DNA from 4 places in the Streptomyces sp. NPDC058457 genome. Region 4 is predicted to be linked to each of the others. Evidence: riboswitches for the same ligand, from Rfam matches in the RefSeq annotation. Region 4 holds a riboswitch; each other region holds the start of a gene.

The links. Region 4 has a riboswitch for S-adenosylmethionine ahead of ACFWPS_RS30430 (ABC transporter substrate-binding protein). Riboswitches for the same ligand answer to the same signal wherever they lie in the genome.
Region 1: another riboswitch for S-adenosylmethionine. It lies ahead of thrC (threonine synthase); the one in region 4 lies ahead of ACFWPS_RS30430 (ABC transporter substrate-binding protein).
Region 2: another riboswitch for S-adenosylmethionine. It lies ahead of ACFWPS_RS28080 (amino acid ABC transporter permease); the one in region 4 lies ahead of ACFWPS_RS30430 (ABC transporter substrate-binding protein).
Region 3: another riboswitch for S-adenosylmethionine. It lies ahead of ACFWPS_RS38910 (aminotransferase class V-fold PLP-dependent enzyme); the one in region 4 lies ahead of ACFWPS_RS30430 (ABC transporter substrate-binding protein).

The regions. Positions count from the first base shown of each region.
Region 1 covers NZ_JBHXLU010000003.1:181,525-188,876, forward strand. The annotation lists gene otsB (trehalose-phosphatase) at 1-532, shown strand, start outside; gene ACFWPS_RS04405 (trehalose-6-phosphate synthase) at 643-2,082, opposite strand; gene ACFWPS_RS04410 (glucosyl-3-phosphoglycerate synthase) at 2,177-3,121, opposite strand; SAM riboswitch class I at 3,279-3,441, shown strand; gene thrC (threonine synthase) at 3,460-4,743, shown strand; gene ACFWPS_RS04420 (MoaD/ThiS family protein) at 4,787-5,062, shown strand; gene ACFWPS_RS04425 (cold-shock protein) at 5,531-5,737, shown strand; gene groL (chaperonin GroEL) at 6,109-7,352, shown strand, end outside.
Region 2 covers NZ_JBHXLU010000040.1:19,773-27,124, reverse strand. The annotation lists gene ACFWPS_RS28085 (amino acid ABC transporter ATP-binding protein) at 1-733, opposite strand, end outside; gene ACFWPS_RS28080 (amino acid ABC transporter permease) at 730-1,713, opposite strand; SAM riboswitch class IV at 2,100-2,223, opposite strand; gene ACFWPS_RS28075 (glutathione S-transferase C-terminal domain-containing protein) at 2,301-3,173, opposite strand; gene ACFWPS_RS28070 (hypothetical protein) at 3,316-3,447, opposite strand; gene ACFWPS_RS28065 (hypothetical protein) at 3,609-3,866, shown strand; gene ACFWPS_RS28060 (hypothetical protein) at 3,957-4,766, shown strand; gene ACFWPS_RS28055 (DUF2218 domain-containing protein) at 4,785-5,123, opposite strand; gene ACFWPS_RS28050 (hypothetical protein) at 5,397-7,352, shown strand, end outside.
Region 3 covers NZ_JBHXLU010000071.1:2,803-10,154, forward strand. The annotation lists gene ACFWPS_RS38890 (c-type cytochrome) at 1-782, shown strand, start outside; gene ACFWPS_RS38895 (Rieske 2Fe-2S domain-containing protein) at 779-1,843, shown strand; gene ACFWPS_RS38900 (cytochrome bc complex cytochrome b subunit) at 1,840-3,477, shown strand; gene trpD (anthranilate phosphoribosyltransferase) at 3,610-4,674, shown strand; SAM riboswitch class IV at 5,199-5,315, shown strand; gene ACFWPS_RS38910 (aminotransferase class V-fold PLP-dependent enzyme) at 5,487-6,863, shown strand; gene ACFWPS_RS38915 (PQQ-binding-like beta-propeller repeat protein) at 6,932-7,352, shown strand, end outside.
Region 4 covers NZ_JBHXLU010000046.1:26,724-34,075, reverse strand. The annotation lists gene ACFWPS_RS30450 (NtaA/DmoA family FMN-dependent monooxygenase) at 1-10, shown strand, start outside; gene ACFWPS_RS30445 (zinc-binding alcohol dehydrogenase family protein) at 43-1,041, opposite strand; gene egtA (ergothioneine biosynthesis glutamate--cysteine ligase EgtA) at 1,202-2,494, opposite strand; gene ACFWPS_RS30435 (MFS transporter) at 2,732-4,138, opposite strand; SAM riboswitch class IV at 4,492-4,604, shown strand; gene ACFWPS_RS30430 (ABC transporter substrate-binding protein) at 4,984-6,603, shown strand; gene ACFWPS_RS30425 (ABC transporter permease) at 6,607-7,352, shown strand, end outside.

The DNA of each region.
Region 1 (7,352 bases), on a different contig from region 4:
CTGGGACGCGGCGACCGGCGAGATCACCGCACCGCCTCCGCACCCCGGCATCGCCGCCGTCCGCGCCGAACTCCCGGCCGTCCTCGACCGCGCCGGAGCCTCACAGGGCACCTGGATCGAGGAGAAGGGCCGGGCGATCGCGGTCCACACCCGCCGCGCCGCCGACCCCCAGGCCACCTTCGAGACCCTCCGAGCCCCCCTCACCGACCTGGCCACCCAGCACGCCCTGATCGTCGAACCGGGCCGTCTGGTCCTGGAACTCCGCCCCCCGGGCATGGACAAGGGCGTGGCCCTCCGCGAGTACGCCCGCCACATCTCGGCCGCCTCGATCCTCTACGCGGGCGACGACCTGGGCGACATCCCCGCCTTCGCCGCCATCGAAAAACTCCGCGAGGAGGGCGTCCCGGGCCTGTTGGTATGCAGCGGCAGCACAGAGGTGACAGAACTGGCGGACCGCGCGGACGTGGTGGCGGAGGGTCCGGAGGGAGTAGTACGCCTGCTGAGAAGCCTGGCCGCCCTGAGCGCCTCATGACTTGTAGCGCCCGTGACTCAAGCGCCCCTTCAGGGGCGCTGGGGGTACCCCCGGCCGAAGGCTGGGGGAGGAACCGCGCGCCAAGCCCCCACCGGCCCGCAGCTACGCCTCTACCCGCCCAACGCCTCAAGCTGCTCAAGAAACCACCGCGCCGGAGGCAACGCCGTAGCCGCCTCGGCCAGCCTCTTGCAGCGCTCCGCCCGCTCCTCCGCCGGCATGGCCAGCGCCCGCGCCAACGCCTCCGCCGTCCCCCCGATGTCGTAAGGGTTCACGACGACCGCGTCCTCGCCCAACTCCTCGTACGCCCCCGCCTCCCGCGACAGGACCAGGACACACCCCTCGTCCGACACCACGGGAATCTCCTTCGCCACCAGGTTCATGCCGTCCCGGATCGGGTTCACCAGGGCCACGTCGGCCAGCCGGTACGCCGCCAGCGACCGTGCGAAGTCGTCCTTGACGTGCAGCACCACCGGCGTCCAACCCGCCGTCCCGTAGGCCGAGTTGATCTCGTCCGCGACCCGCTGCACCTCCGCCGTGTAGTCGCGGTAGACGGACAGGTCCTGCCGCGACGGGTACGCGAACGCGACATGCACCACCCGTTCCCGCCACTCGGGGTGGTCGTCGAGCAGCTGCCGGTACGCCAGCAGCCCCCGCACGATGTTCTTCGACAGCTCCGTCCGGTCGACGCGGACGACGGTCTTCCGCCCGTCGCCGCCGATCTCCTCGCGCAGCGCCCGCATCCGCTCGTCCACGTCCGGCTCGTGCGACCGCTTCCGCAGGAAGTCCGCGTCGGCCCCCAGCCCGTGCACCCCGATCCGGGTCCCGCCGGACGACGGATCGGCGGCCGGGATCCCCGGGCCCAGCACCGTATGACAGCAGTCGACGAACGCGTCCGCCCACCGCCGCGTCAGGAACGCCGCGTGGTCGGCGCCCAGGATCCCGCTCAGCAGCTCCGCCGCGATGTCGTCGGGGAGGAGCCGGAAGTAGTCCGGCGGCGCCCAGGGGGTGTGGGAGAAGTGGCCGATCCGCAGGTCGGGGCGGAGGCGACGGAGCATGCGGGGGGCGAGGGCCAGGTGGTAGTCCTGGATGACCACCACCGCACCCTCGGCCGCCTCCTGCGCCAGCGCTTCCGCGAAGGCGCGGTTGTAGGCCTGGTACGAACCCCACTGCCGCCGGAACTCCGCGTCGAAGACGGGCTCCAGCGGGGTCTGGTAGAGCATGTGGTGGACGAACCAGAGGACCGAGTTCGCGATGCCGTTGTACGCGTCGGAGAACACGTCCGCGTCGATGTCGAGCATCCGGACCTGCTGCCCGCCGGTGTCCCCGGCCGGCAGCCGGCCGCCCGCGGCCCGCCGCACCGCCTCCCGGTCGCCGTCGCCCAGCGCCGCGCACACCCACACCGCGTTCGCGTCCGGCCCGATCGCCGACAGTCCCGAGACCAGTCCGCCACCGCCCCGTCTGGCGTGCAGCGAACCGTCCTCGCGCAGGTCGTAAGAGACCGGGCCGCGGTTGGACGCGACCAGCACCTCGGCACCGCCGGTGGAAGCCATGGGGGAAGTCACACGCGTCAACCTAGCCCGGCCCGTAAACGCTCAAACGTACGGCCGGGCCCGACGCGCCGCCGTATACGGCCGTACGACGAAGTCACGCCACCTTGCGCTCGGCGTACTCGGCGATCTCCACCATCGGCGGCCGTTCCTCCGTGTCCACCGAGTAGGTGCGCGGTTCGAAGCCGTCCTCGCCCCGTTCGAACTGGGTGAGGGAGGGGCGGATCAGGTGGCCGCGGGCCAGCCGCAGCTGGGCCGTGCGGTAGATCGCGGCGGACATCCGGCCGAGGGCCTGGCCGTCCTGGTGGCGGTGTTTGCGGACGCCGACGTCGACCTGCGCCAGCGCGTTGAGCCCCACCAGGTGCAGGGCGTCGACCAGCATGCCCAGCTCCACGCCGTAGCCGACCGGGAAGGGCAGCTGTTCGAGGAGCGAGCGGCGGGCCGCGTACTCGCCGCCCAGCGGCTGCACGAATCCGGCCAGCTGCGGCCAGTGCATGTTCAGCAGCGGGCGGGCCATCAGCTCGGTGACCCGGCCGCCCTGCCCGGCGGCGCCGCCGAGCGGGCGGTCGTACATCGCCTTGACCAGGTCCACGTCCGGGTCGGTGAGGAGAGGGCCGACGATGCCGGTGACGAAGTCGGAGGAGAAGTCGCGCAGGTCGGCGTCGATGAAGCAGACGACGTCCCCGGTGGTGACCAGGAGGGAGCGCCAGAGGACCTCGCCCTTGCCGGGGACGGTCGGGATGCGGGGCAGGATCTCGTCGCGGTGCACGACGCGGGCGCCGGCCGCCGCGGCGACGGCCGCCGTGCGGTCGGTGGAGCCGGAGTCGACGACCACGATCTCGTCGACGAGCGGCACCTGCTGCATGAGGTCGTGGCGGATGATCGCGACGATGTCGCCGACGGTCTCCTCCTCGTTGAGCGCGGGCAGCACGACGCTGACCGTCTGCCCGGAGGACCGTTTCGCGGCCATGATCCGGTGCAGCGGACGATCGGTTACGGACCAGGAGCGGGTGGCCAGCCAGCGCTCGACTTCTTCCAGCACGGTCAGCGGCTCCTCACTGTCACGGTCACACGGCGAGGTGTGATCCATCTCGCGGTTCGGACGACTCACTCAACTGTCCTGGCCTTCGGTTACAGTCTTGAACAACGCCGATGACCATCGCATGTCCTGGGGTCACCCGGTGTTGACAACCACATACCGCTCATCCAGAGGGGCAGAGGGAAACGGCCCGTTGAAGCCCCGGCAACCCTCCAGTCGGTTACTCGTAGATCGCCGATCAGTGTCGATCGCTCGCGAGGCTCCCGGCTAGGGAAGGTGCCAAATCCGTCTCACGGCGAAATGCGTCGTGAGGAAGATGAGGAGAAAGGGCCTCGCCTCACATGGCTGTGCAGACTGTTGCAAGCGCCACCGATTCCACCGTAGACCTCGGCCCCGCCGCCGCCCTGAGCTGCCGCGAGTGCGGTCACCGGGTGCCGCTCGGCCCGTTGTTCGCCTGCGAGGAGTGTTTCGGCCCGCTGGAGATCGCGTACGACTTCTCGGCCTACGACACCGAGGAGCTCCGCAAGCAGATCGAAGCGGGTCCCGCGAACATCTGGCGCTACGCGCCGCTGCTGCCCGTCCCCGCGGACGTGGCGACCAAGCCGAACATCAACCCCGGCTGGACCAAGCTCGTCAAGGCCGACAACCTGGCCCGCGAGCTCGGGGTGACCGGCGGGCTGTACGTGAAGGACGACTCCGGCAACCCGACGCACTCCTTCAAGGACCGCGTCGTCGCCCAGGCCGTCGAGGCCGCCCGCGCCTTCGGCTACACCACCCTCTCCTGCTCCTCCACCGGCAACCTGGCCGGCGCGGTCGGTGCCGCCGCCGCCCGGGCCGGCTTCCGCTCCTGCGTGTTCATCCCGCACGACCTGGAGCAGGGCAAGATCGTCATGGCCGCGATCTACGGCGGCGAGCTCGTCGGCATCGAGGGCAACTACGACGACGTGAACCGTTTCTGCTCCGAGCTGATCGGCGACCCGGCCGGCGAGGGCTGGGGCTTCGTCAACGTCAACCTGCGGCCGTACTACGCGGAGGGCTCCAAGACCCTGGCGTACGAGATCTGCGAGCAGCTCGGCTGGCAGATCCCGGACCAGCTGGTCATCCCGATCGCCTCCGGCTCGCAGCTCACGAAGATCGACAAGGGTCTGCAGGAGCTGATCAAGCTCGGACTCGTCGAGGACAAGCCGTACAAGATCTTCGGTGCCCAGGCCGAGGGATGCTCGCCGGTGTCGGTGGCCTACAAGGAGGGCCACGACGTGGTCCGTCCGCAGAAGCCGAACACCATCGCCAAGTCCCTCGCCATCGGCAACCCGGCCGACGGCCCGTACGTCCTCGACATCGCGCGGCGTACCGGCGGTGCCGTGGAGGACGTGAACGACGAGCAGGTCGTCGACGCGATCAAGCTGCTTGCGCGGACCGAGGGAATCTTCGCGGAAACCGCCGGCGGAGTGACGGTTGGAGTCACCAAGAAGCTCATTGAGAATGGGTTGATTGATCCGGCGAAGACGGTCGTTGTACTCAACACCGGTGATGGACTGAAGACGCTGGACGCGGTTGCGGGTACCGGGCTCACCGCGACCATTCGCCCGAATCTGGAGTCTTTCCGCGAAGCCGGGCTCGCCTGAGTCCCCCGAGAAATTGGGCGTTGCCCAGACCGGAGGTAAAAACGTGAGCGTCACCGTTCGCATCCCCACCATCCTGCGCGCCTACACCGGCGGTCAGGCCGAAGTCGCCGCCGAGGGCGCCACGCTCGGCGAGGTCATCTCCGACCTGGAGAAGAACCACGCCGGGATCTCCGCGCGCGTTCTCGACGACCAGGGCAAGCTGCGCCGGTTCGTCAATGTGTACGTCAATGACGACGACGTGCGGTTCGAGCAGGGCCTGGAGACCGCCACCCCGGACGGGGCCGGTGTCTCCATCATCCCGGCCGTCGCCGGCGGCTGACCTGCTGACCTGCTTGACAGGCTGATCGAATGACCGAACATTACCTTCGGTAACGCCGATCACCGACTGTTCATCCGATTGCCCCCTCCGTGAGAGAAGCGGAGGGGGCAATTCTGTGTGGTTGAGCGCGGTACAGTTGGGGAACGCGGTCCCGATCTCCAGGTCGGGGACCCCGTATTCGATACCGCGAGCCCGGCAAGAAGTAGCCAAAGTGTGCGGGTTATATGCGGCTTTTGAGGCCTTTCTGGGGCCCGACTTGCCCTGAATTCGGCCGAATTCTCGCTACATTCCGGACCGCTCCCGTCCAGAATTCTCGTCCGATTGACCTGTTGCAGACGGCAGTTGGACAGATACATTCAGCCGCGGTCGACGCGTTCCGGCGCACGCCCCCAACCAATGGGGGGTGAGGTCTGACCCGGATCCGCGAAGTGTGGATCTGTGCAAGGGCCAGTAATAGGGGAGTTAGGCATGGCTCAGGGCACCGTCAAGTGGTTCAACGCGGAGAAGGGGTACGGCTTCATCGCGGTCGACGGTGGTGCGGATGTTTTCGTCCACTACAGCGCGATTCAGATGGACGGCTACCGCACCCTGGAAGAGGGTCAGCGGGTCGATTTCGAGATCTCGCAGGGCCAGAAGGGGCCGCAGGCGGACATGGTCCGGCTCGCGACCGGCTGAAGCACGCGCCGACTGACTGCAGCGACGTTCTTCCGTTCTTCTGCTGAAGGGCTCGCACCCGCTGGGTGCGAGCCCTTCAGCGTGCCCGGGGTCCCCCTCCGGCGTGCCCGGGGTCTTGCCCCGGCGTGCCCGGAGGCCAGGCTCCGGCGCGCCCGGAGGTCCTGCCGGAGTGCGAGAGGCGCTTGCACTCGACCATGCCGAGTGCTAATCATTGGCGTTAGCACTCTGAAGGTGAGAGTGACAAAGAAGGACCGGGTCGGTGAGGCCCGCAGGCCGGGTGGGGCAAGGAACCCACGGGTCGGCGAGCCGTCCGTCGCGGGCGCGGGCGCGGTCCTGAAGACTCACCCCCAGTCCTGGAGGGACCACTTCACATGGCCAAGATCATCGCGTTCGACGAGGAGGCGCGGCGCGGCCTTGAGCGCGGTATGAACCAGCTCGCCGACGCCGTCAAGGTCACCCTCGGCCCCAAGGGCCGCAACGTCGTCCTTGAGAAGAAGTGGGGCGCCCCCACGATCACCAACGATGGTGTGTCCATCGCCAAGGAGATCGAGCTGGAGGACCCGTACGAGAAGATCGGCGCCGAGCTGGTCAAGGAAGTCGCCAAGAAGACGGACGACGTCGCCGGTGACGGTACGACCACCGCGACCGTGCTCGCCCAGGCCCTGGTCAAGGAAGGCCTGCGCAACGTCGCCGCCGGTGCCAACCCGATGGCCCTGAAGCGCGGTATCGAGAAGGCCGTCGAGGCCGTCTCCGGTGCCCTCCTTGAGCAGGCGAAGGACGTCGAGACCAAGGAGCAGATCGCCTCCACGGCCTCCATCTCCGCCGCCGACACCCAGATCGGCGAGCTCATCGCCGAGGCCATGGACAAGGTCGGCAAGGAAGGCGTCATCACCGTCGAGGAGTCCCAGACCTTCGGTCTGGAGCTGGAGCTCACCGAGGGTATGCGCTTCGACAAGGGCTACATCTCGGCGTACTTCGCCACCGACATGGAGCGTATGGAGGCGTCCCTCGACGACCCGTACATCCTGATCGCCAACTCGAAGATCGGCTCCGTCAAGGACCTGCTCCCGCTCCTGGAGAAGGTCATGCAGTCGGGCAAGCCGCTGCTGATCATCGCCGAGGACGTCGAGGGCGAGGCCCTGTCGACCCTGGTCGTCAACAAGATCCGCGGCACCTTCAAGTCCGTCGCGGTCAAGGCCCCGGGCTTCGGCGACCGCCGCAAGGCGATGCTGAACGACATCGCCATCCTCACCGGCGGCGAGGTCATCTCCGAGGAGGTCGGTCTCAAGCTGGAGAACACGACCCTCGACCTGCTGGGCAAGGCCCGCAAGGTGGTCATCACCAAGGACGAGACCACCATCGTCGACGGCGCCGGCTCGTCCGACCAGGTCGCCGGCCGGGTCAACCAGATCCGCGCCGAGATCGAGCAGTCCGACTCGGACTACGACCGCGAGAAGCTCCAGGAGCGCCTGGCCAAGCTCGCCGGTGGCGTCGCCGTCATCAAGGCCGGTGCCGCGACCGAGGTCGAGCTCAAGGAGCGCAAGCACCGCATCGAGGACGCCGTGCGCAACGCCAAGGCGGCCGTCGAGGAGGGCATCGTCGCCGGTGGTGGCGT
Region 2 (7,352 bases), on a different contig from region 4:
CCTGGGAGGGCGGGCCCTGCTCGACGATCCGGCCGCCGTCGATGAAGACGACACGGTCGGCGATCTCGCGGGCGAAGCCGATCTCGTGGGTGACGATGACGAGGGTGGTGCCGCTGGTCGCCAGGTCCTTGATGACGGCGAGGACCTCACCGACGAGTTCGGGGTCCAGGGCGGAGGTCGGCTCGTCGAAGAGGATCACACCGGGGCGCAGGGCGAGGGCGCGGGCGATGGCCACCCGCTGCTGCTGGCCGCCGGAGAGCTGGCGGGGATAGGCGCCGACGCGTTCGCCGAGGCCGACCCGTTCCAGGAGTTCCTTGGCCAGGGCCTGGGCCTCGGGCTTGGTGAGCTTTCCGGTGGCGACCGGGGCGGCGGCCACGTTGTCCAGCACGGTCAGGTGCGGGAAGAGGTTGAAGTTCTGGAAGACGAAGCCGATCCGGCCGCGCTGGGCCAGGATGGCGCGCTCGCTCAGCTCCTTCAGCCGGTCGCCCTGCCGCTTCACGCCGATCGGCTCGCCGTTGATGCTGACATGGCCGATCTCGGGCTTCTCCAGGTGGTTGATGACCCTCAGGAGAGTGGACTTGCCGGAGCCGGACGGGCCGAGGATGACGGTGACCTCGCCGGGGCGGATGGTCAGGTCGATGCCGTCGAGGACGCGGTGGGTGCCGTACCACTTGTGGACGCCGGATATCTCCAGGGCGGCGGGGGCCGTCTCCACGCTGTCGGTGATGGTCATACCGCGGCCTCCCGGCGGATACGGGCGCGCAGGTCGGTGAGGCCGGTGCGCAGTTTCTGCAAGGGGGTCGGCGGCAGCGTGCGGGTGGCGCCGCGGGCGTAGTACCGCTCGACGTAGAACTGGACGACAGAGACGATGCTGGTCAGGATCAGGTACCAGACGGTCACCACCAGGAGCAGCGGCACGATGTCCCCGGGGTAGGTGGAGCCCATGCTCTGCGCGGATCCGAAGAGGTCGAGCAGCGAGACGTAGAAGACCAGCGAGGTGCTCTTGATCAGGCCGATCAGCTGGTTGACGTAGTTCGGGGTGATCGACCTGAGCGCCTGCGGGAACACGATCTTCCGGAACTGGTAGCCCTTGGGCAGGCCGAGCGCGGCGGCCGCCTCGTGCTGGCCCTGGTCCACGGAGAGGATGCCGCCGCGGACCACCTCGGCCGCGTAGGCGGCCTCGTTGAGGCTGAGGCCGATGACGGCGACCACCATGTCGGTGGCGAGCTTCGACTCGTCGAAGGAGAAGAAGGCCGGTCCGAAGGGGACGCCGATGCTCAACGTCTTGTACAGGGCGCTGAAGTTGTAGAGGAAGAGCAGGACCACGATGAGCGGGATGGAGCGCAGCGCCCACACGTAGGTCCAGCTGACCGCGCGCAGCACCGGGCTCTTCGAGAGCCGGGCCAGGGCGAGCAGGATGCCGCCGAGGAGGCCCAACACCGCGCTGTAGGCGGCGACTTCGAGGGTGATGACCAGTCCGTCGAGGATGGTCGGCCGCAGGAACCAGTAGCCGAAACGGTCCCACTGGTAGAACGGGTTGGTCACCAGTCCGTGGGCGAACTGGACGACGAGGACCAGGACGACGGCGGTGGCGATCCACCGGCCCGGCCTGCGCAGCGGCAGAACTCGCTGTGCGGCCAGGGGTTTTGACGGCTCGTCGGCTGCGGGGGGCGCCTCGGGGGCAGCGATCGTGGCGCCTGGGGGTTCACTCATGGCGGGCTCCGGCGGAGTCGGACACCCACGTGTCCCGCGGCGGGGGCCGCGCACCGTGCCGTGTTCGGGCACGGCACGATGCGCGGAGGCGCGCGGGGCACGGGGCTGGGCGGACGGCGGCACACCGGGCGGCCGGTGTTTCGACGGGGACGCTGGGGTGCTGAGCTGCGGGAAACCGGCTAAAAGGCCTGGTCAGACCCGACAGCGGGCACAGCCCGGTGCGGTACACGCGCTACACAGGGCGCTGTTGACACGGAGCAGGTCGACGGCACGGTCGGCGACGAGCGGGCTCGGGTACGGGCGTACGCAGCCCACGGCGCGGCGCTGGGCCGTCCTGGAAGCTGCGTACATGTCCGTCACCTGTCACTGTCGAGCCGGCCCCGGGGGCCTCGCGCTTACCGAATCGTCGCTTGCCGAAACGTCGTCGGTCCGGTCGTCACCTGGGGCACCCCACCGCGATGCGAGGGTTGCCGGTCAGCAAGCCAGGGCTTGACGCTGACACTCATGACCGTTCTGGTCCGTAAGTAACGCAGTTGCCCGAACGAATGTCAACGCCTGTCCGACTGGCGAAACGGTTCGGGCCGCTCTCACCTGCGCGGAACGCCGGGTGCGTCCGCCGCGTGGCCCGCCCAGTCCAGGATCTGGACGGCCGCGCCGGCGGCCTCCAGGCCCTGGCAACGGCCGTGGTGGCGGCGGGCGATGCCGTCGAGGTCGAGGTGGGCGCCGAAGGCCGGGTGGGCGGCCAGCCGCCGGGCGTAGGCCCACAGCACCGGGTGACCGGCGATGGCGTGCACGGCGGCGGCGTCCAGGTGGTTGCGGTGCACGGTGTCGAGTTGCACCAGGGTCACCCACAACTCGATGTCCGCGGCGGTGAGTTGCCCGCCGACCAGGAACTCCACGCCGGTCAGCCGGCGCTCCAGACCGTCCAGGGCGGCGAGCAGCACCGCCAGCGCCTCCGGGTCGCCGCCCTCGCGGCCGGCCCGCTGTGCGGCCTGCTCGATGTCCTCGGCGCACAGCCGCTCGACGGCCTCGATCTCGGCCTCGGCACCGCACGGGTAGAGCCGGGCGACGCCGTCGCCGAAGTGCCGGTCCAGGTCGCGCAGGATGTCCCGGCTGTGGGTGCTGACGATACGGCCGGACCAGTCGTCGCTGAACACCGGCGCAAGTGCCGGTCCCGAGTAGCGGTGGGCGCTGGCCTCGTACAGCGGGCGCAGCGCCGGATGGCTGCCGTCGGGACAGTCCGGGACCGCGGGCAGGAAGGTGACCGGACAACAGTCGTCCAGGGCCAGCAGGCTGTGGCCGACGGCGATGCGCAGGCCGTCCGGACAGGCGGTGGAGAGGTGGAGCCGGTAGCGGCGCGGCACGGCGTAGTGGCCGCTGCGCGCGTCCCGGCCGATGCGGCCCCGGAAGGCGGCGGCGGTACGGACGGAGGGCAGGGCGGCGAGTGGAGCGATGGACATGCGTCTCCCCGGGGGCGGGCGCGCGGGCGTACGCGCGGCGGAAGCGTTCGTCGGTGGGTTCAGTGGGATCCGAGTGGGTTCCGGTGCGCCCTGGTGGGTCCAGGCTGGTGGACTCCCGGCCCGTGCGGCCGGGATCGGGCGCTCAGCCTCTGCGGCCGGTGGCGCCGCACACCCGTAGCAGGTCGATGTGGCGGCGGGAGGTGAGCAGGGGACCGGCCCAGGGCGCGGGGCTCTCGCGGCGGTGTCTGCCGGTGAGCGTGCGCAGGCGACCCATCTTTCCCTACCTTTTCACTAGGATTCCCATCTGGAGTGTCGATCGGCCTCCGCCCGGCGTCAAGGGGGCGTCCACGCCTGAGACACCCGGCCCCGACTTGCCGCCCGCCGGGAGGGGCGGTGCGCTGGGTGGCGGAGGCCGAGTGACAGGAGCCGGAACCGATGACCGAGCCCCCGGGTCCCGGACCCGTCCCCGGCGCCGTGCCCGAGACCTTCGCGTTCCACTGCGGGCGGTGCGGCCACGCCTGGGAGGCCACCTTCCAGGCGGTGTTCTTCACCGACCCGGTCGCCGACCCCGAGCTGCAGAGCACCCTGGAGTACGTGGACGAGGCCGGCCGGGCCGTACCGTCGCCGCTCACGGACGCGGTGTGCCCGCGCTGCGGCAGCCGACGGGTACGGGTCGCGGCGGCCGGATCCTGAGGCTCACCCGAATGGCACGTGCGAGTGGTCGGCGCTCACGGGCGGTGGTGGCGTGGAGGGACCTACCGCGTTCCCGAGGAGGCAGTCGCGATGAACCGTCCGTCCCGACCCGCGCGTGTTCTCGCCACGGCCCTGACGGCGGGGACCCTGTTCGCCACCGCGGCATGTTCGGACGGCAGCGGCTCCCCCGAGGCCGCGGCCGTCTCCCCCGCCGCCGAGCGCTCCCCGGACCCGTCGCGCACCCCCGCCCTCACCGGCGCCGGAGCACAGGCCGCGCTGATCACGCCGGCCGACATCGAGGACGACTGGCAGCTGGCAAGTGATGCCGCCACCTGGCGCAACCAGATGCTGGTCGGCAAGGTCGACGTCGCCGACTTCCTCAGCGGCAAGGCCGACGCCGCCGACTGCCAGCGGCTGCTGGACAGCCTCTACTCCGACACCCTGCTGGGCCGCGCCACCGGCGCCTCCGGGCTGCGCGGCTTCACCGCGGACAACTCCCGGATGCTGTACCAGGTCGGGGACTACGGCCAGGCCAAGATGGACGCCACCATCGACTGGCTGAAGAGCCTCCCGGAGAAGTGCAACCAGTTCACGGCCACCGGTTCGGACGGCAGCCGGCGGACCGTGCAGGTCGTCGAGTACAAGGAACCGCCCAAGGTGGCCGACGCACTGGCGGCGCTCACGGTGACCGTCCAGGGCACCTCCAACGGACAGCCCGCCACCACCACCCTGGACGTCGCGGCGATGCGCGTCGGCGCCTCCGGGGCGGCGGTCACCAACGGCGGCCTGGCCGGCGTCGACCACGACAGCACCGCCCTGGCCGTACAGAACGGCGCCCAGCGCCTCAAGGACGTGCTGTCCGGCAAGACCCCGGCACCCCTGCCGAGCCAGTTCGACTAGACCGGTCTCCGGCCGGGCTCAGTGGGGCATCGGGTCCTCGGGGTTGCTCTGGGTGGTGCCCTGCTCCCCGTTGTCGCGGTGCCATGCGACGACGAGTTCGTCACGGGTGCCGAAGCGGACCAGGTGCCGGCCGACCACACTCTCCAGGAGCTCGAGGTTCTCGGGGTCCGTCTCCACGGTGAGCAGCAGGGCGCCCTCGGTCGCGGTGAGGGTGCCGGTGCCGTTCTGGAAGACGATGCCGCCGGTGCCGGTCTCCTCGTCCCAGCTGGTCTGCGAGCGGCGGCCGAGATGCGAGGCGAGCTGCTTGGCGTAGCGGGCGGGGCGGTCGGTGGGGACGCGGGCTTCGGAGCGGGCCATCTGGGACTCCCGGTGCTGCTGCGGGGCGGGCATACGGTGACGGGCTCACGCTACGTCCGGGCGGGGGGTGCGGGGCTGTACCGGACACCGCAACCTTTGCATTCCGGTCGCGTCACCTGGCGATGCCAAGACCCATGAACATCATTCACTCATCCGGGTGCACATCGCCACACGATCACCCTTGCGGGTGAATTTGCACATTGATCTACATGTCGGACCGAGGCTACGGTCATCGCCCGGGGCGGGCTCTCTTCACCTGGGCAGGAGCGGCTGGTGACCTCAACGAATCCCACTCCAGCACCCATCAGGCTGTTACGTACGGACGATCTGCTGGATCTGAGATTCAGCTTCCCGGGGTTGCGCCTGGACGCCTCCCCGTTCGGCAGGCGAACACTCCAGCGAGCCGATCCGGCGGTCGAGGGCCTGCTGGTGGTCGACTTCGGCCCGCAGCACCTCACCGAGCAGGCGTTCTTCGAGGCCGCCCCCGGGCTGCCGGCCGAGGGCGAACCGGGAGCGGGTGAACCCCACCCCGCCCCGCCCGTGCTCGCGCGGATCGCCGGGCGCAGCGCCCTGGTCTTCGTCGTCGGTGCACAGGACCGGATCGACTACTCCGTCACCGGCCTGCTGACCGCGATGCGTACCCTGCCGTTGCGCGTGGTCGACGCCGCGGTGGCACCGGCCGCGCCCGCCGCCACCGCCCGGCTCGCCGAGGCACTCGCGGGCCGGAGCGCCGAGCACGTCCTGCGGGCGGTCCGCGCACTGGCCGAACTCACCGCGCGGTACGGCGCGGAGACCGCGCTGGCCGCGGTGGCCGGTCCCGTCGGCGCGCCACACCCCGCCCCACTGCCGCCGGCGCACTCCGGCCGGCCACAGCCACCGCGGGCCGGCCCACGACAGCCTCCGCAGGCCGGCCCGCCCCAGCCACCGCCGGGCCCGCAGAACCCCTTCGCCGACCCCGCCGACCCGCGCACCGGCATCGAACTGCCGTACCGGCTGCTGCTGTCGCCGACCCAGGACGCGCGCTGGACGCACACCACCGCGCTCGGCCCGGCTCAGCCGCAGGAGCGCATCGCCCTCTGGCACACCAGGCTGCGGCAGGAGACCGCGAGGGCCGTATGGACCCGGGACCCCGACTTCGTACCGGGCCGGATCATCCTGCCCCCGGCGGGCCAGTACGAGTTCCGCATGGCGCTGGACTCCCGCGACCGCCATCAACTGGTCCACCTCACCTCGGACTTCGCGCTCACCGGCGACCGCCCGCCCGAGCCGGTGGACGTGCGGAGCCTGACCCTGTCCAGCCTCGGCGGCGGCCTGGACTCGCTCGGCCGCTGGCCGAAACCGCCCACCGGCCTGGACGTCACCCAGTGGCGGCACCGCGCGGCGCTCGGCCGGGACCACTACGTGCGGGTCATGTACGCCGGACGGCTGTGCCCCTTCGGGCACCGGGCCGAGCTGGTCAAGGTCACCGAGCGCAAGTTCGATCCCGGCCGTCCGGACCACGGCGCCTATCTCTGCCAGCGGATGTTCGTCGTCGTACGAGAGCCGGTCATCGGCTACGACCGGGAGGTGCTCGGCCCCGGCGCCCCGCCCCGGGACCGGCTGCATCTGCTGTTCCCCTTCACCAGCGTGCAGTTGCTCACCCAGGTGACCCCGGATCTCGCCGAGCCCGTCAACCTCGACGGCATCCTGCCGGGCGAGCACGCCTTCTTCCCGGTCGCGAGCGGCAACGACCCGGCCCGGCCCGAGGACGCCTTCCGGTTCGCCGTCAGCGCCGTGGACCGGGACGGCAGGCTGGTCGAGTTCCAGGTCCCCCTGCTGTTCCTGGGAAAGACGGCACACGAGTCCTCCGACGCCGTCACCGCCGTCGCCGACCACTACAACCGGCAGGACACCGGCCCCACCTCGGGCCCACCGGACGGGACCACGACCGTCGGACGCGTATCCGCGGCCCTGCGCGGCCAGTCGGTGGCGATGGCACCGAGCACCACCCCGGGCGACACCGCGCTCGAACTCGCCGAGGCCGTCTGGGGCATGGAGACCACCGACGAACTGCTGGCCGGGGACAGCGAGGCGGCCCCCCGTTTCGTCCCCCGGCTGCGCTGGGCGCGCGCGGTGCTGCCGCAGGTGAGGTCCCTGAGCGGGTTCCGGTCCGCGCTGCCACTGCGCTACCCGGCCCCCTACGCGAAGCACGCGTTCGAGGACGGCAACCGCGGCGAGCTGTTCGCGGAA
Region 3 (7,352 bases), on a different contig from region 4:
CGTTGGCGGCGGTCGTCGTCCTACTCCTCGCGCTGGCATGCACAGGGGGGCTGTACGCCGCGTTCGCACCCGCGGGCAAGGCGCAGGCCGATGAAACATCCCAGTCCCTGACCATCGAGGAGGGCAAGAAGCTCTACTCGGTCGGCTGCGCCAGCTGCCACGGCACCGGCGGTCAGGGTTCGTCCGACGGACCCAGCCTGGTGGGCGTGGGCGCCGCGGCCGTCGACTTCCAGGTCGGCACCGGCCGTATGCCGGCCGCCACCTCGCAGGGCCCGCAGGTCGTCGCGAAGAAGAACATCTACACCCAGGCCCAGATCGACCAGCTCGCGGCGTACATCGCCTCGCTGGGCGCCGGTCCCGAGGTCCCCACCTCGGAGCAGTACGGCCCGGACGGTGCCGACATCGCCAAGGGTGGCGAGCTCTTCCGCACTAACTGCGCGCAGTGCCACAACTTCGTGGGCTCGGGCGGTGCGCTGACCAAGGGCAAGTTCGCCCCGAGCCTTGAGGGTGTCGACCCGAAGCACATCTACGAGGCCATGCAGACGGGCCCGCAGAACATGCCGTCCTTCCCCGACACCACGCTGACGGAGAAGAACAAGAAGGACATCATCGCGTACCTGAACGCGGTCAACAGCAGCAACACGGAGAACCCCGGCGGTCTCAACCTGGGCGGCCTCGGGCCGGTCAGCGAGGGTCTGTTCGCGTGGATCTTCGGTCTCGGTGCACTGATCGCGGTCGCCGTCTGGGTCGCCGCTCGGACCGCAAAGGCCAAGAAGTCATGAGTAGCCAAGACATTCCAGAAGAGAACCTGCCCGCTGAGCAGGACCACGCTCACGCGCACACCGCCGTGACCGTGGCGGACGAGAAGGATCCGTTCTCGGATCCGGGTCTGCCGCCCCACGAGCACCGGATCCAGGACATCGACGAGCGGGCCGCCAAGCGGTCCGAGCGCGTCGTGGCCATGCTGTTCACGGTGTCGATGCTGGCCACGGTCGGCTTCATCGCCTCCTATGTGACGATCCCGAAAGACAAGTCGATCTTCGTCTTCCCGATCGGTCACATCAGCGCGCTGAACTTCGCGCTGGGCCTGACCCTCGGTGCGGCGCTGTTCTGCATCGGCGCGGGCGCGGTCCACTGGGCCCGCACCCTGATGTCCGACGCGGAGGTCGCCGACGAGCGGCACGCCATCTCGGCCCCGCCGGAGGTCAAGGCCAAGGTCCTGGCCGACTTCAAGCAGGGTGCCAAGGAGTCGGCGATCGGCCGGCGCAAGCTGATCCGCACCACCATGTTCGGCGCGCTGACCCTGGTCCCGCTCTCCGGTGTGGTGCTGCTGCGCGACCTCGGCCCGCTGCCCGGCACCTCGCTGCGCCACACGGCGTGGTCGAAGGGCAAGCTGCTCGTCAACATGAACACCAACGAGCCGCTGCGTCCCTCCGACGTCGCCGTCGGCTCGCTGACCTTCGCCAAGCCCGAGGGCGTCGAGGAGTCCCAGGAGGACTTCCAGAACGTGATGGCGAAGGCGGCCCTGATGATCATCCGGCTGCAGCCGGACAACATCAAGGACAAGCGCGAGCTCGAGTGGTCGCACGAGGGCATCGTCGCCTACTCGAAGATCTGCACCCACGTGGGCTGCCCGATCTCGCTGTACGAGCAGCAGACCCACCACGTGCTCTGCCCGTGCCACCAGTCCACCTTCGACCTCTCCGACGGAGCCCGAGTGATCTTCGGCCCGGCCGGTCACGCCCTGCCGCAGCTGCGCATCGGCGTGAGCGAGGAGGGCTACCTCCAGGCGCTCGGCGACTTCGAGGAGCCCGTCGGGCCTGCCTTCTGGGAGCGCGGATGAGCACTAACGAGAACTCCGAGTCCCGCGAGCGCGGGCAGGCACCGGCCGGCGAGCGTGTCGCCGACTGGGCCGACGGACGGCTCGGGATCTACTCCCTGGCCAAGTCCAACATGCGCAAGATCTTCCCCGACCACTGGTCGTTCATGTTGGGCGAAGTGTGCCTGTACAGCTTCATCATCATCATCCTCACGGGTGTGTACCTGACGCTGTTCTTCCACCCGTCGATGAACGAGGTGGTGTACCACGGCAGCTACGTCCCGCTCCAGGGACAGCTGATGTCCGAGGCGTTCAACTCGACCCTGCACATCTCCTTCGACGTGCGCGGTGGTCTGCTCATCCGGCAGATCCACCACTGGGCCGCGCTGATCTTCCTCGCCGGCATGTTCGTGCACATGATGCGCGTGTTCTTCACGGGCGCGTTCCGCAAGCCGCGTGAGATCAACTGGCTGTTCGGCTTCCTGCTGTTCGTCCTGGGCATGTTCACCGGCTTCACCGGTTACTCGCTCCCGGACGACCTGCTCTCCGGCACGGGTGTCCGCTTCACCGAGGGCGCCATCCTGTCGATGCCGATCGTCGGCACGTACATCTCCTTCTTCCTCTTCGGCGGGCAGTTCCCCGGCCACGACTTCGTGGCGCGGTTCTACTCGATCCACATCCTGCTGCTGCCGGGCATCATGCTCGGCCTGGTGGTGGGCCACCTGATCCTGGTCTTCTACCACAAGCACACGCAGTTCGCGGGTCCCGGAAAGACCGAGAAGAACGTCGTCGGCATGCCGCTGCTGCCGGTCTACATGGCCAAGGCCGGAGGCTTCTTCTTCCTGGTCTTCGGTGTCATCGCGGCCATCGCGGCGACCACCCAGATCAACCCGATCTGGGCCATGGGCCCCTACCGTCCGGACCAGGTGTCCACCGGCGCCCAGCCCGACTGGTACATGGGCTTCGCCGAGGGTCTGATCCGGTACATGCCCGGCTGGGAGATCAACTTCTGGGGCCACACCCTGGTCCTGGGCGTGTTCATCCCGCTGGTCCTGTTCGGGCTGGTGCTGGGCGCGATCGCGCTCTACCCGTTCATCGAGTCCTGGGTCACCGGAGACAAGAGCGAGCACCACATCCTGGACCGCCCGCGCAACGCCCCGACCCGTACCGGGTTCGGTGTCGCCTGGGTGACCGTGTACATGATCGGCCTGATCGGTGGTGGCAACGACCTCATCGCCACCCACTTCCATCTGTCGATCAACGACGTGACCTGGTTCGTCCGGATCTTCTTCTTCGCCGGACCGGTGATCGCGTTCATCGTGACCAAGCGCATCTGCCTCGGCCTGCAGCGCCGGGACCGCGAGAAGGTGCTGCACGGCCGCGAGACCGGCATCATCAAGCGGCTGCCGCACGGTGAGTTCATCGAGGTCCACGAGCCGCTCTCGCAGGAGCAGCTGCACACCCTCACGGCGCACCACCAGTACGAGCCGGCCCAGGTCGGCCCGGCGGTCGACGAGAACGGTGTCGAACGCAAGATCAAGGGGTCCGAGAAGCTCCGCGCCAAGCTGAGCAACGCCTACTACGGCGAGGACAACCAGATCCCGAAGCCGACCGTAGAGGAGTACAAGGAGATCACGAGCGGCCACGGCCACCACTGATCCACCGCGTCGCCACGCCACAGCCGAAGGGCCCCCGTCCGTACACCGGACGGGGGCCCTTCGCGGTGCCCGGAGCTGGATAGGGTAGGCCATGAGACCTTCATTTCGTGTACGACGATCAGGAGCGGCCTTATGAGCGCTGTGACCCCCGCTGGAGGCGACACCGCGGCGGGCCGTTCCTGGCCCGAGGTACTGAACGCGCTGCTGTACGGCCAGGACCAGAACGCCGACGCGACGGCCTGGGCGATGGACCAGATCATGCGCGGCCAGGCGACCGACGCCCAGATCGCGGGCTTCGTCGTCGCCCTGCGCGCCAAGGGCGAGACGGTCGAGGAGATCAACGGCCTCGTCCGCACGATGTACGAGCACGCCAACGTCATCGAGGTGCCGGGCCGCACCGTCGACATCGTCGGCACCGGCGGTGACGGCGCGAAGACGGTGAACATCTCCACGATGTCGGCGCTGGTGGTGGCCGGCACCGGGGCGAAGGTCGTCAAGCACGGCAACCGCGCGGCCTCCTCCGCGTCCGGGGCCTCGGACGTCCTGGAGAAGCTGGGCGTCAACCTCGACCTGACCCCGCAGCGGGTCGCCGAGGTCGCCGAGGAAGCCGGCATCACCTTCTGCTTCGCCATCAAGTTCCACCCGGCGCTGCGCCATGCGGGCGCCGCACGCGGCCAGCTGGGCATCCGCACGGTCTTCAACATCCTCGGCCCGCTGACCAACCCCGCGAAGGTCCGGTCCCAGGCGGTCGGCGTCGCGGACCCGCGCATGGCCCCGGTGGTCGCGGCCGTCTTCGCGGAGCGCGGCAACTCCTCCCTGGTCTTCCGCGGCGACGACGGCCTCGACGAGCTGACGACGACCGCCACGTCCCACGTCTGGATCGTCCGCGACGGCAAGGTCACGGAGGAGACCTTCGATCCCCGTGACGCGGGCATCGGCCTGGTCCCCGTGGAGGCGCTGCGGGGCGGCGACCCGTCGTACAACGCGGAGGTCGCCCGCAGGCTGCTGGACGGCGAGCAGGGGCCGGTACGGGACGCGGTGCTGCTCAATTCGGCGGCGGCCCTGGTGGCCCTGGACCCCGGCACGGGGACGCTGGCCGAACAGCTCCGCACGGGCATGGCCAAGGCGGCGGACTCGATCGACTCGGGCGCCGCCAAGCGGGCGCTGGAGCGCTGGGCGGCGGCGACGAACAGGTAGGGGCGGCGCGGTCAGGGGGCTGGGGCGTGGTACGGCACCGCCGGACCACGCCGTCGTGGCCGACCGCCGTTGTGGCGGAGAAGAACGTGAGCGGCGGTGCCTGATGTTCCACAGGCCGACCGCCGTTGCGGCGGAGAAGAACGTGAGCGGCGGTGCCCGATGCTCCACGGGCACTGCTGCTCTGCACGACGCGTCCATTCCGCTCGGACACGGCCGCGTTCCGCTCGGGCGCGGCCGCGGGGACGGCCGTTCCGCTCGGGCACGGCCGCGGGCGCGGCCGTTCCGCTCGGGCACGGCCGTTCTTCAAGTGCGCGGCCGTCTCGCTCGGGAACCGTCGGCGCTCCCTGTTTCCGCCGCGTCCCCCACCAGCCTCTTCCGCTGGTCGGTCATGTTTCTCCGCCGCAACGGCGAGCAACCACACACGGCCGTCCCGGCGGTGCCGAGTCGGCGTCGGCCCCCGTCCCTGTCCCGTCATCCGGACAGGAGTTGCGCGTCGGCGATCACTTCACTTACGTTTCTTCCCAGGTCATGAGTGACAGTCATGAGGCCCCGGCCGACTGTCCGGCAACCCTCCGTCCGTGGCGGGGTGCCCCGGGTGAAGACCAGGCTGTAGGCAGTGAGGTCTACGGCAAGCGCGGACCCCTCGTACACCAGGGGTCCTGGTCGTCGAGGAGTCTTCCGTGAGCAAGCGAATGCGATAGGGCCGCAGAGCCCCGCCTCCGCATCCCCTTTTCCTTTTTCTCCGTGCTGGAGCCGCGGTCGTCCGCGCGCTCGCACGGCGATTTCGCCTTGCCTCTCACGGGAGTTCCGCCATGTCCGTCTCCACCGTTGCCTCCGCCCAGCCTCTCTGTGCCCAGCTGCCCGTTCTGGGCAGGGATGTCACCGTCCCGCTGGTCACCGGCGGCGAGGTCGCCTACGCCGCCCTCGACTACGCCGCCAGCGCCCCGGCCCTGCAGCGGGTCTGGGACGACGTGGCGGCGTACGCCCCCTACTACGGCAGCGTCCACCGGGGCGCCGGCTACCTCTCCCAGCTCTCCACCGACCTCTTCGAGAACGCCCGGAAGACCGTCGCCGAGTTCCTCGACTGCCGCCCCGACGACCAGCTGATCTTCACCCGCTCCACCACCGACTCCCTCAACCTGCTCGCCGCCGCCGTCCCCGCCGACTGCCAGGTCTTCGTCTTCGAGACCGAGCACCACGCGAGCCTGCTCCCCTGGAAGGACGCCCGGGTCACCTACCTCAACGCGCCCCGCACCCCGCGGCAGGCCGTCGAGACCCTGGAGCGCGCCCTCGCCGACCGCACTGTGTCCGACAAGGAGGGGTACGGCCCGGCCCTGGTCTGCGTCACCGGCGCCTCCAACGTCACCGGCGAGCTGTGGCCGGTCCGCGAGCTGGCGGCCGCCGCGCACGCGCACGGCGCCCGGATCGTCCTGGACGCCGCCCAGCTGGCCCCGCACCACCCCGTGTCCGTCCGGGACCTGGACGTCGACTGGGTCGCCTTCTCCGGCCACAAGCTGTACGCCCCCTTCGGCTCCGGCGTCCTGGCCGGCCGCGCCGACTGGCTCCAGGCGGCCGAGCCCTACCTCGCGGGCGGCGGCGCCAGCCGCAAGGTCACCCGGCGCGAGGACGGGGGAGTGGCCGTGGAGTGGCACGAGAGCGCGGCGCGGCACGAGGCGGGCTCCCCGAACGTCATCGGCGCCTACTCCATCGCCTCCGCCTGCAAGGCACTCACCGAGGCCGGCTTCGACACGCTCGTCGCCCGCGAGCAGCACCTGATCGAGAAGGTGCGGGCGGGACTGGCCGAGGTTCCCGAGGTCCGGGTCCTCTCCCTCTTCGGCGACGACGCCCCGCGCGTCGGAGTGATCAGCTTCGTGGTGGACGGCTGGAACAGCTCCCACTTCGCCGCCGCCCTCTCCGCCGAGTACGGCATCGGCGTCCGCGACGGCCTCTTCTGCGCCCACCCCCTGGTCAGGACGCTGCTGGGCTCCGACCCCCAGACCCAGGGCGAGTGCGGGGCGCCGGAGGCGGCACCGGGCGAGAAGTCCCTCAACGCCATCCGGGTGAGCTTCGGCGCGGGGACGCCGGACGAGCACGTCGAACGGTTCGTGACCGCCGTCAAGGAGCTGGTCCGCGATGGCGCGAAGTGGAACTACCGTACGGAGGAAGGCCGCTGCGTACCGGCCGTCTGACGGACTGACGTCCAGCCGCGCGTATACGCTCCCCTCAGCAGCTGTACGGAGGGCAGGGGGAGCACGGGGTGCAGGAGCTGCGGGAGAGCGACCCGCGGACCATCGGTCCCTACGAGGTCCGGGGCAGACTCGGATCCGGAGGCATGGGTGAGGTCTATCTCGCCGAGGCGCGGGGCGGGTTGCGGCTCGCGGTGAAGGTGGTGCGCGCCGAGCACGCGGAGGACCGCACCTTCCGGGCCCGGTTCCGGCACGAGGTGCGGGCCGCGCAGACCGTCGGCGGGGCGGGCACGTACACCGCGCGGGTCGTGGACGCGGACACCGAGGCCGTACGGCCGTGGATGGCCACCGAGTACGTGGACGGGCCCAACCTGCGGGACGCGATCCTCGACGGCGGCCCGCTGTCCGGCGACGCGGCACGACTGCTCGCGGCCGCGCTCGGCGAGGCGCTGGCCGCGATCCACGCCAAGGGGCTGGTGCACCGGGACCTGA
Region 4 (7,352 bases):
GGCGGGCTGACCGGCACGGCGAAGGGGCACGGGCCGGCCGGCTCAGCCGGCCCTGTGTCCCGCGAAGGCGAGCACGGTCTTCCCGTGGGTTCGCCCGGCCTCGTGGCGCCGGTGGACCTCGACGAGGTCCGCCGCCGGGACGACGGCCGGAGGGGCGGAGGCCAGTGCTCCGGAGGCGAGCGCCGAGAGCGCCCTGGACAGGTGCTCGCCGATGGTGGCGGGGGAACGGCGGGCGACGTCACCGATGTTGTAGCCGGCGACGGTCCTGTTGTTCTTCCACAGATCCCGGACGTCCGCCGTCCAGTCCGCGTGACGTCCGAGGTCCCCGTAGGTGACCACCCGGCCGAAGGGAGCCAGTACCCGCAGGCCGGCCCGGCGTACCGGCCCGCCGACGGGGTCCAGCACCAGGTCCGCCCCGCGGCCCGCGGTGGCCTCCAGGACCGCCTCCTCGAACGCGTCCCGGACGAACAGGGCGTCGTAGCCCAGCTCTTCGGCCAGCTGTGTCTTGGTCACGGAGCCGACCGTGCCGAAGACCCGGGAGGCACCGAGGGTCCGTGCGATGCGCGCCGCGGCCGAACCGACTCCGCCGGCCGCCGCGTGGATCAGGACCGTCTCGCCCGGGTGCAGCCGCCCCGCGTCCGTCAGCACCCCGTAGGCCGTGGGATAGACGCACGGCACCCCGGCCGCGTGCGCGAGCGGGAGCCGGCCCACCGGCCGGACGAAGTCGGTGTCGGCCACGGCGAACTCCGCGTATCCGCCGAAGGCCGGAAGGTAGGCCGCGACCTGCTCGCCGACAGCCGGTCCCGTCGCCCCGTCGCCGAGCGCCGCGACCGTGCCGGAGACTTCCAGCCCCGGCACGTCGTAGCCGCCGGGGCCGCCGGGCTCGCCGAACTCGCCCCGCCGGTGCTGCACCTCGGCGAAGTTCACCCCGGCGTACGCGACCTCGATCAGCACCTGTCCCGGGCCCGGCCGCGGGGCCGGCACCTGGATCTCCTCCAGGACTTCCGGTCCGCCGTTCGACTTGAATCCGTATGCACGCACGTGGCGTCCTTCTCCGTTCGATCGACGCACAGGCCCGAGGCCACCTCGCGGGGGCGCGGAGGAGACCCGTCGCCCCGCCCCACAGGCTCCACAGGCGACCTGGCGACCTGGCGACCCTCCCGCGGCAACAGCACTCAGCGCCACGCCATTCCGCTCCGGGTCATCGCCGGGCGCGGCGTCGTACGGGCGTGTCGCGGTCGCGCTGCCGGTCGAGCACGTCGTCGGCCGGGCAGCGGCCGCGGCGGACGTAGCGGTCGGCGTGGGCCGCGACGGCGTCCGTGACCCTGGCGCTCGCGCCCAGCCGGGGCAGGGCGTCCAGCGCCGCGGCGAAACAGGTCACGGCGGCGCGCTTCAGTTGCGGGTCGGCCAGCCCGTGGCGGGCCGCGTCGGTCCACAGCGGATTGTGCGGTGCCGGGGCCCCGGCGGCTCGCTCCACCAGGGGCTCCACCGCCCGGTGCGCGATCGCGGCGGCGCCCGGGTCGTCGAACAGGGCCGTGATCACCGCCAGCGGCACGAGCCACCCGTCGTCGCCGGGCTGGGCGTCGATCATGCGCAGTTCCAGGTGGCCGCGCGGCCTGACGGGCGGAAACAGTGTGCTGATGTGATAGTCGAGGTCCGCGTGGGTGGGCGGGCGCATGGTGTGCGAGCGGGTCCAGTCGCGGAAGCTCACTCCGTCCGGCACCTCCCAGGGGCCGTCCCGCCGTACGCACATCACCGGTGCGTCCAGGACCCGCCGGACCCAGGCGCGGCGCGGGTCGTGGGCGAGGGAGGGTCCGCCGGCCCGTCCCGGATCGAGTTCCGCCCACATCAGTTGCCGCGTGGACAGCCAGCCCGTGGTGCGGCCCCCGGCCATGGGGGAGTTGGCGAACGCCGCGACCAGGACCGCTCCCAGGTGGTGTGCGAGCCACCAGCGGCGCGCGAATCCCATGACACCGGGTTCCTCCCGTCCGGCGTCGAGGCACACCTGGACGGAGGCCGACGTGCACATCAGGATCCGCCCTGCCGGACCCGTACGGTCGAGGCAGGCTTCCATGGCGTCGTAGCGCCGCTCCCGCAGGAACCGGCGAGGCGGTTGCCAGGGATCGACGCCCAGCCCGGCCAGTGCCAGGCCGTGTTCGCCGAGTGCGGTGCGCACGGCCGCCAGATCGGCGGAGACCTCCGAGACGCACTGGGCCAGCGACGGGGCCGGCCGGGAACTCAGCTCCACCTGACCGCCGGGCTCGACGCTCAGCCCGGACGTCAGCGGCAGGGTTCGCAGTGCGGCGTGGGCCGCTTCCAGGTCTTCGCGGCTCACGGAGTCGTGCGGCACACGCCTCCTGTGGACCAGCCACTCCACTTCGACCCCCACGCTGCGCGGTGGGCCCGTCTTGAAGCAGATTCCCTCCACCAGCGCCTCCGCCTCGTGCTCGGTGACAGCAGGACCATCAACACCGCACTCCGGTGAAACCGACATCCGCGGGCCTCCTGAGCCGCCTCAGGGCCGTCGGGGATCCGACGTCCGCTACGCGTACCGCCGTGCCTGCTGCCAGAGTCCGCCGTCCCGCCCTGTCATGACAAGGGCGCACTTTCCAGACGACTGGGCATTCGGCAACCCGCAACGGGCAACTCGGAAGGTCCCGGGCCACGCTCATCCCGCCGAACGCCTCTCGTCAGGGTTCTGCGGAGCCGACGAGATGGTCCGGTGTGGTGGTCAGCCGTGGGAAGTTCCTCCGGTGCACCGTCCGTGTCCTGCCGGGTGACCGGGGGACGGCGAGCGGCCGGTCGGCGCCGTTGCAGAAGCCGAGGCGGACCGGGAGACGGGCTGCGCGGCGGGGTCGGACGGTGTGGTGCGGGCAGGCGGCGGGGCCGAAGCGGGTGGCGCAGCCGGGGCGGGCGCCGAGCGTGTCGTCCGTGCCAGCCACAGCGCCACGCCGAGCGCGGCCAGGACGGCCGTGGCGGCGCCCACGGCCAGCCCCCGGCGCACGCCCGCGTGCTGGGAGACCCAGCCGATGACGGGGGCGCCGACCGGGCTGCCGCCCATGGAGATCACCGTGTAGACCGCCATCACCCGGCCCCGCATGGCGTCGCTCACCTCCGACTGGACGAAGGCGCTCACCGCCGTGTTCAACGTCATCAGTGTGAAGCCCATCGGCAGCAGCAGGGCGAGGAAGGCCGGGTAGGTGGGCATGACCGCCGCCAGTGCCTCGAAGCCGCCGAACAGCAGGGCGCCGGCGACGACCGTCCGTACCCGGGGCGAGACACCGCGCGTCGCGGCGATCGTCCCGGCGACGGTGCCGACGGCCAGTGCGGTGTTCATGAGGCCGAGTCCCCGGGAGCCGACGTCGAAGACGCGCCCGGCGAACAGGGTCAGCGTGGTCGGGAAGTTGACCGCGAAGGTGGCGACCAGGCCGAAGATGGTGAACACGCCGACGAGTTCGGGCCGGGCCGCCACATAGCGCAGCCCCTCGGCGCCCGCCCCTGTCCACGGCGGCCGGGAGACGGCGCGCGTCTCCCCCGCCCTCGGCCGGATCGACAGCAGCCCCGCGAGGACCACGGTGAAGGACACGGCGTTCAGGGCGAAGACCCACCCGGTTCCGATCGCCCCGATCAGCACACCGGCGATCGCCGGACCGATCAGGCGCGCGGCGTTCAGGGACAGGATGTTCAGGCCCGCCGCCTTCGGGATCAGAGCCCGGCCGACCAGTTCCGTGACGAAGGACAGGCGTGCCGGGTTCTCCACCGTGAACACGCAGCCCAACGCGAAGGACAGGACGTACAGCAGCCACAGCGCGGCATGGCCGGAGAACACGATGCCCGTCAGGAGCAGCGCCTGGACCGCGTACAGCGTCTGGGTCCACAGCAGCAGGGTCCGGCGGTCGTACCGGTCGGCGACGACCCCGCCCCACAGGCCGAACAGCAGCACGGGGGCGAACTGGAGCCCGGCGACCCAGCCGAGCGCGGTTCCGCTGTGGGTGAGCGTCAGGACGAACCAGTCCAGCGCGACACCCTGCATGGCGCTGCCGATGTTGGACACCAGGCCCGTGCTCCAGTAGATCCGGTAGTCACGGACCCGCAGCGCGGCGAACACCCCTGTCGAAGTAGTGCTGTTGACGTCCATGCCTCTCTTTCCGACCGGGCGGTACGGGGGGGCCGGGGGTACGCGGCGGCGCGTGGGCGCGGCGGTACGCGGGCTGGGAAAGGGCTGAAGGAAGCCGAAGAGAGCTGAAAGGAGCTGAAAGGAGCGAGTGGTCAGCGACAGGTCTGGTCGAACTGGTCGGCGCGGCGGCCCGCCCAGAACGGGTCGAGCAGCATGCTCCGTGCCTGACCTGCGGTCTCCATGGCCGGATCAAAGCACACGGCACAGGGTGCGTCCACCAGGCGTCCCGGCACGTGAGACGGCTCCCTGTTCTCAAAAGGGGCGCCAGGCTGGGGCATTGACGTACGACAAAACCGATCCGTACGATCGCCAACGGCATTGAGTGTCAGCGTCAAGCCCTGGCTCGCTGACCGGCAACCCTCCACGCGGTGGGGTGCTCCAGGTGAAAGCCCGGCGGGATCACCGACGACTCCCGCAAGCGCGCGGCCCCGTGACGGGGCCGGAGACGGGGAGGAGCGGCATGCGGCACAGCGATGACCCGGCTGTCTCCCCCACCGACGCCACGGCGTACTCCAGGCTCTCGCGCCGGCGCCACATCGATCTGAAGCGCTCGACCAGCAGCTTCTGTCGGGCCTGACGAGCCCGCCCGCCGCCGGCTGACCTCCGTCACCGGCGCAGGCCCCTTCGCGCCGTCCTTCCCCTCGGCACCACTTCTCGGTGCCGTCCGCCAGCCACCCCTCGTCTCTGCACAGCGCTTCCCCGGCCGGGGCAGATCCGGCCGGGGCCGCACGCCCCTGCGCGGCCGTGCCTCGCGCCCGTAGCCCGGCACCCCGTGCCTTGGTGACACGAGTAGGAGAACTCCCTCCGTGACAGCACTTCCGGATTTCAGACCCTCCCGATGGGCGCCCCTGGCCGCGCTCCTGACCACCAGCGTCCTGCTGACCGCGTGCGGTTCGGGCGACGACGCCTCCGGCGGCGGAAGCGGCCCGGCGAAGTCCGGCGGCACCCTGACCTTCGCGGTGGGCTCCGACGCCGGCTGCGTGGATCCGCAGCAGGTCGCCAGCAACGACACCATCTACTCGGTGCGCCAGATCGTGGACTCCCTGACCGACCAGGACCCCAGGACCGGCAAGATCGTGCCGTGGCTCGCCAAGAGCTGGGACATCAGCGCCGACGCGACGACGTTCACGTTCCACCTGCGGTCCGGCGTCACCTTCAGCGACGGCTCGAAGCTGACCGCGCAGGTGGTCAAGGACAACTTCGACGCGGTGCCGGAGCTCGGCGCCCTGGGCACCCTCGCCGAGGGCTATCTGAGCGGCGTCAAGAGCACCACCGTGGTCGACCCGCTCACCGTCAAGGTGGCCTTCAAGCAGCCCAACGCACAGTTCCTGCAGGCGACTTCGACCCACTCGCTGGGCATCGAGTCCTCGGCGAGCGTCAAGCGGAGCCCGCAGCAGAAGTGCAGCGACGGAGTGGTCGGGTCCGGGCCGTTCGTGCTCAAGCAGTACGTGCAGAACCAGTCGATCGCCCTGGACAAGCGGACCGGGTACGACTGGGGCTCCTCGCTCTGGTCGAAGAAGGGCGAGGCCTACCTGGACAAGCTGGTGTTCAAGGTGGTGCCCGAGGCGGGGGTGCGGGCCGGCAGTCTCCAGTCCGGGCAGGTGGACGCCATCAGCAGCGTCGGCAAGGCGAACGAGGCGGCGCTCAAGGGCGGCCAGGTCACCCTCCAGAGCCGGGCCAACCCCGGTGTGGTGTTCGGCCTGGGGCTCAACAACTCGCGGCCCCTGCTGAAGGACGCGAAGGTACGCCAGGCGATCCTGGCCGCCGTCGACCGGAAGCAGATCGCCGACACCGTCTTCCCGACCGGCACCCAGCCGGCGACCAGCGTCCTGGCGCACACCACCCCCGACTACACCGACCTCTCCACGGACCTCGCCTTCGACGCGGCCAAGGCCAAGTCCCTGCTGGACGAGGCGGGTTGGAAGGACGGCAGTGACGGCGTCCGCGCCAAGGACGGCAAGAAGCTGAGCCTGACCATCAGCTGGTTCCCCAACGCGGCCACCAACCAGCCCGCCCTGGAGCTGGTCCAGCAGCAGCTGAAGGCCGTCGGGATCGACGTGGTGCTCAAGCAGCTCCCGGTCACCCAGTTCGCCACCACCCTCCAGTCCGGCGACTTCGACGTGGTGTGGGCGAACACGACCCGCGCCGACCCGGACATCCTGCGCAGCTCCTTCTCCACCCAGTTGGCCAACTTCTACCACCTGCCCGCCAGTTCGCTGGACACGGCGCTGTCCGCGCAGGCCGCGACCACGGACACCGCGAAGCGCAGGCAGTTGGTCACCGAGGCGCAGCAGCTGATCGTGCGGAACGCGTACAACGTGCCGGTGGTGGAGCTCCAGACCCAGCTGGGTGTCTCGAACAAGGTGCACGACCTCACGTTCGACTCCGGCAGCCGCATCCAGCTGCACGACACCTGGATCGGCTAGCGGATGCGCCGCTATGTGATCAAACGGCTGGCACAGGCGGTCGGGGTGCTGTGGGCGGCGTACACGGTGTCGTTCCTGGTGCTGGACTTCCTGCCCGGTGACCCGGTCTCCGCGATGGCCGGTGCCGGGTTGGACACGGGGCAGGTCGATCCGGCCCAACTCGCAAAGCTGCGGCACGAGTACGGCTTCGACAAGCCGGTGCTGGTGCAGTACGCCGAGTATCTGGGCCGGGCGGTGCGCGGGGACTTCGGCGACGCGGTCTCCACCGGCCGCCCGGTGACCTCCACCCTGGCCGACGCGCTGCCGCAGACCCTCCAGCTGACCGGTGCCGCGCTGCTCCTTGCCGTGGTCCTCGGTGGCGGGCTCGCGGTGGTGGCGACGTACACCTCTCGGCGGTGGTTGCGGCAACTGCTGCTGTCGCTGCCCCCGTTGGGGGTGTCGGTCCCGACGTTCTGGGTGGGGCTGCTGCTCGTCGAGGCGTTCTCGTTCAAGCTGCACTGGTTCCCTGCGTTCGGCAACGACGGACTGCGCGGGCTGGTGCTGCCGGCCCTCACGCTGGCGATACCGACCGGCGCGCAGGTCGCCCAGGTGCTGGCCAAGAGCCTGCTGACCGCGCTGGACCAGGCCTATGCGGAGACCGCGCGGGCCAAGGGCGCCGGCCGGTGGCGGGTGCATCTGCGGCATGCGCTGCGCAACGCCTCGCTGCCGGCGCTGACGGTCGTGGGGCTGCTGGTCGGGCAGCTGATCGC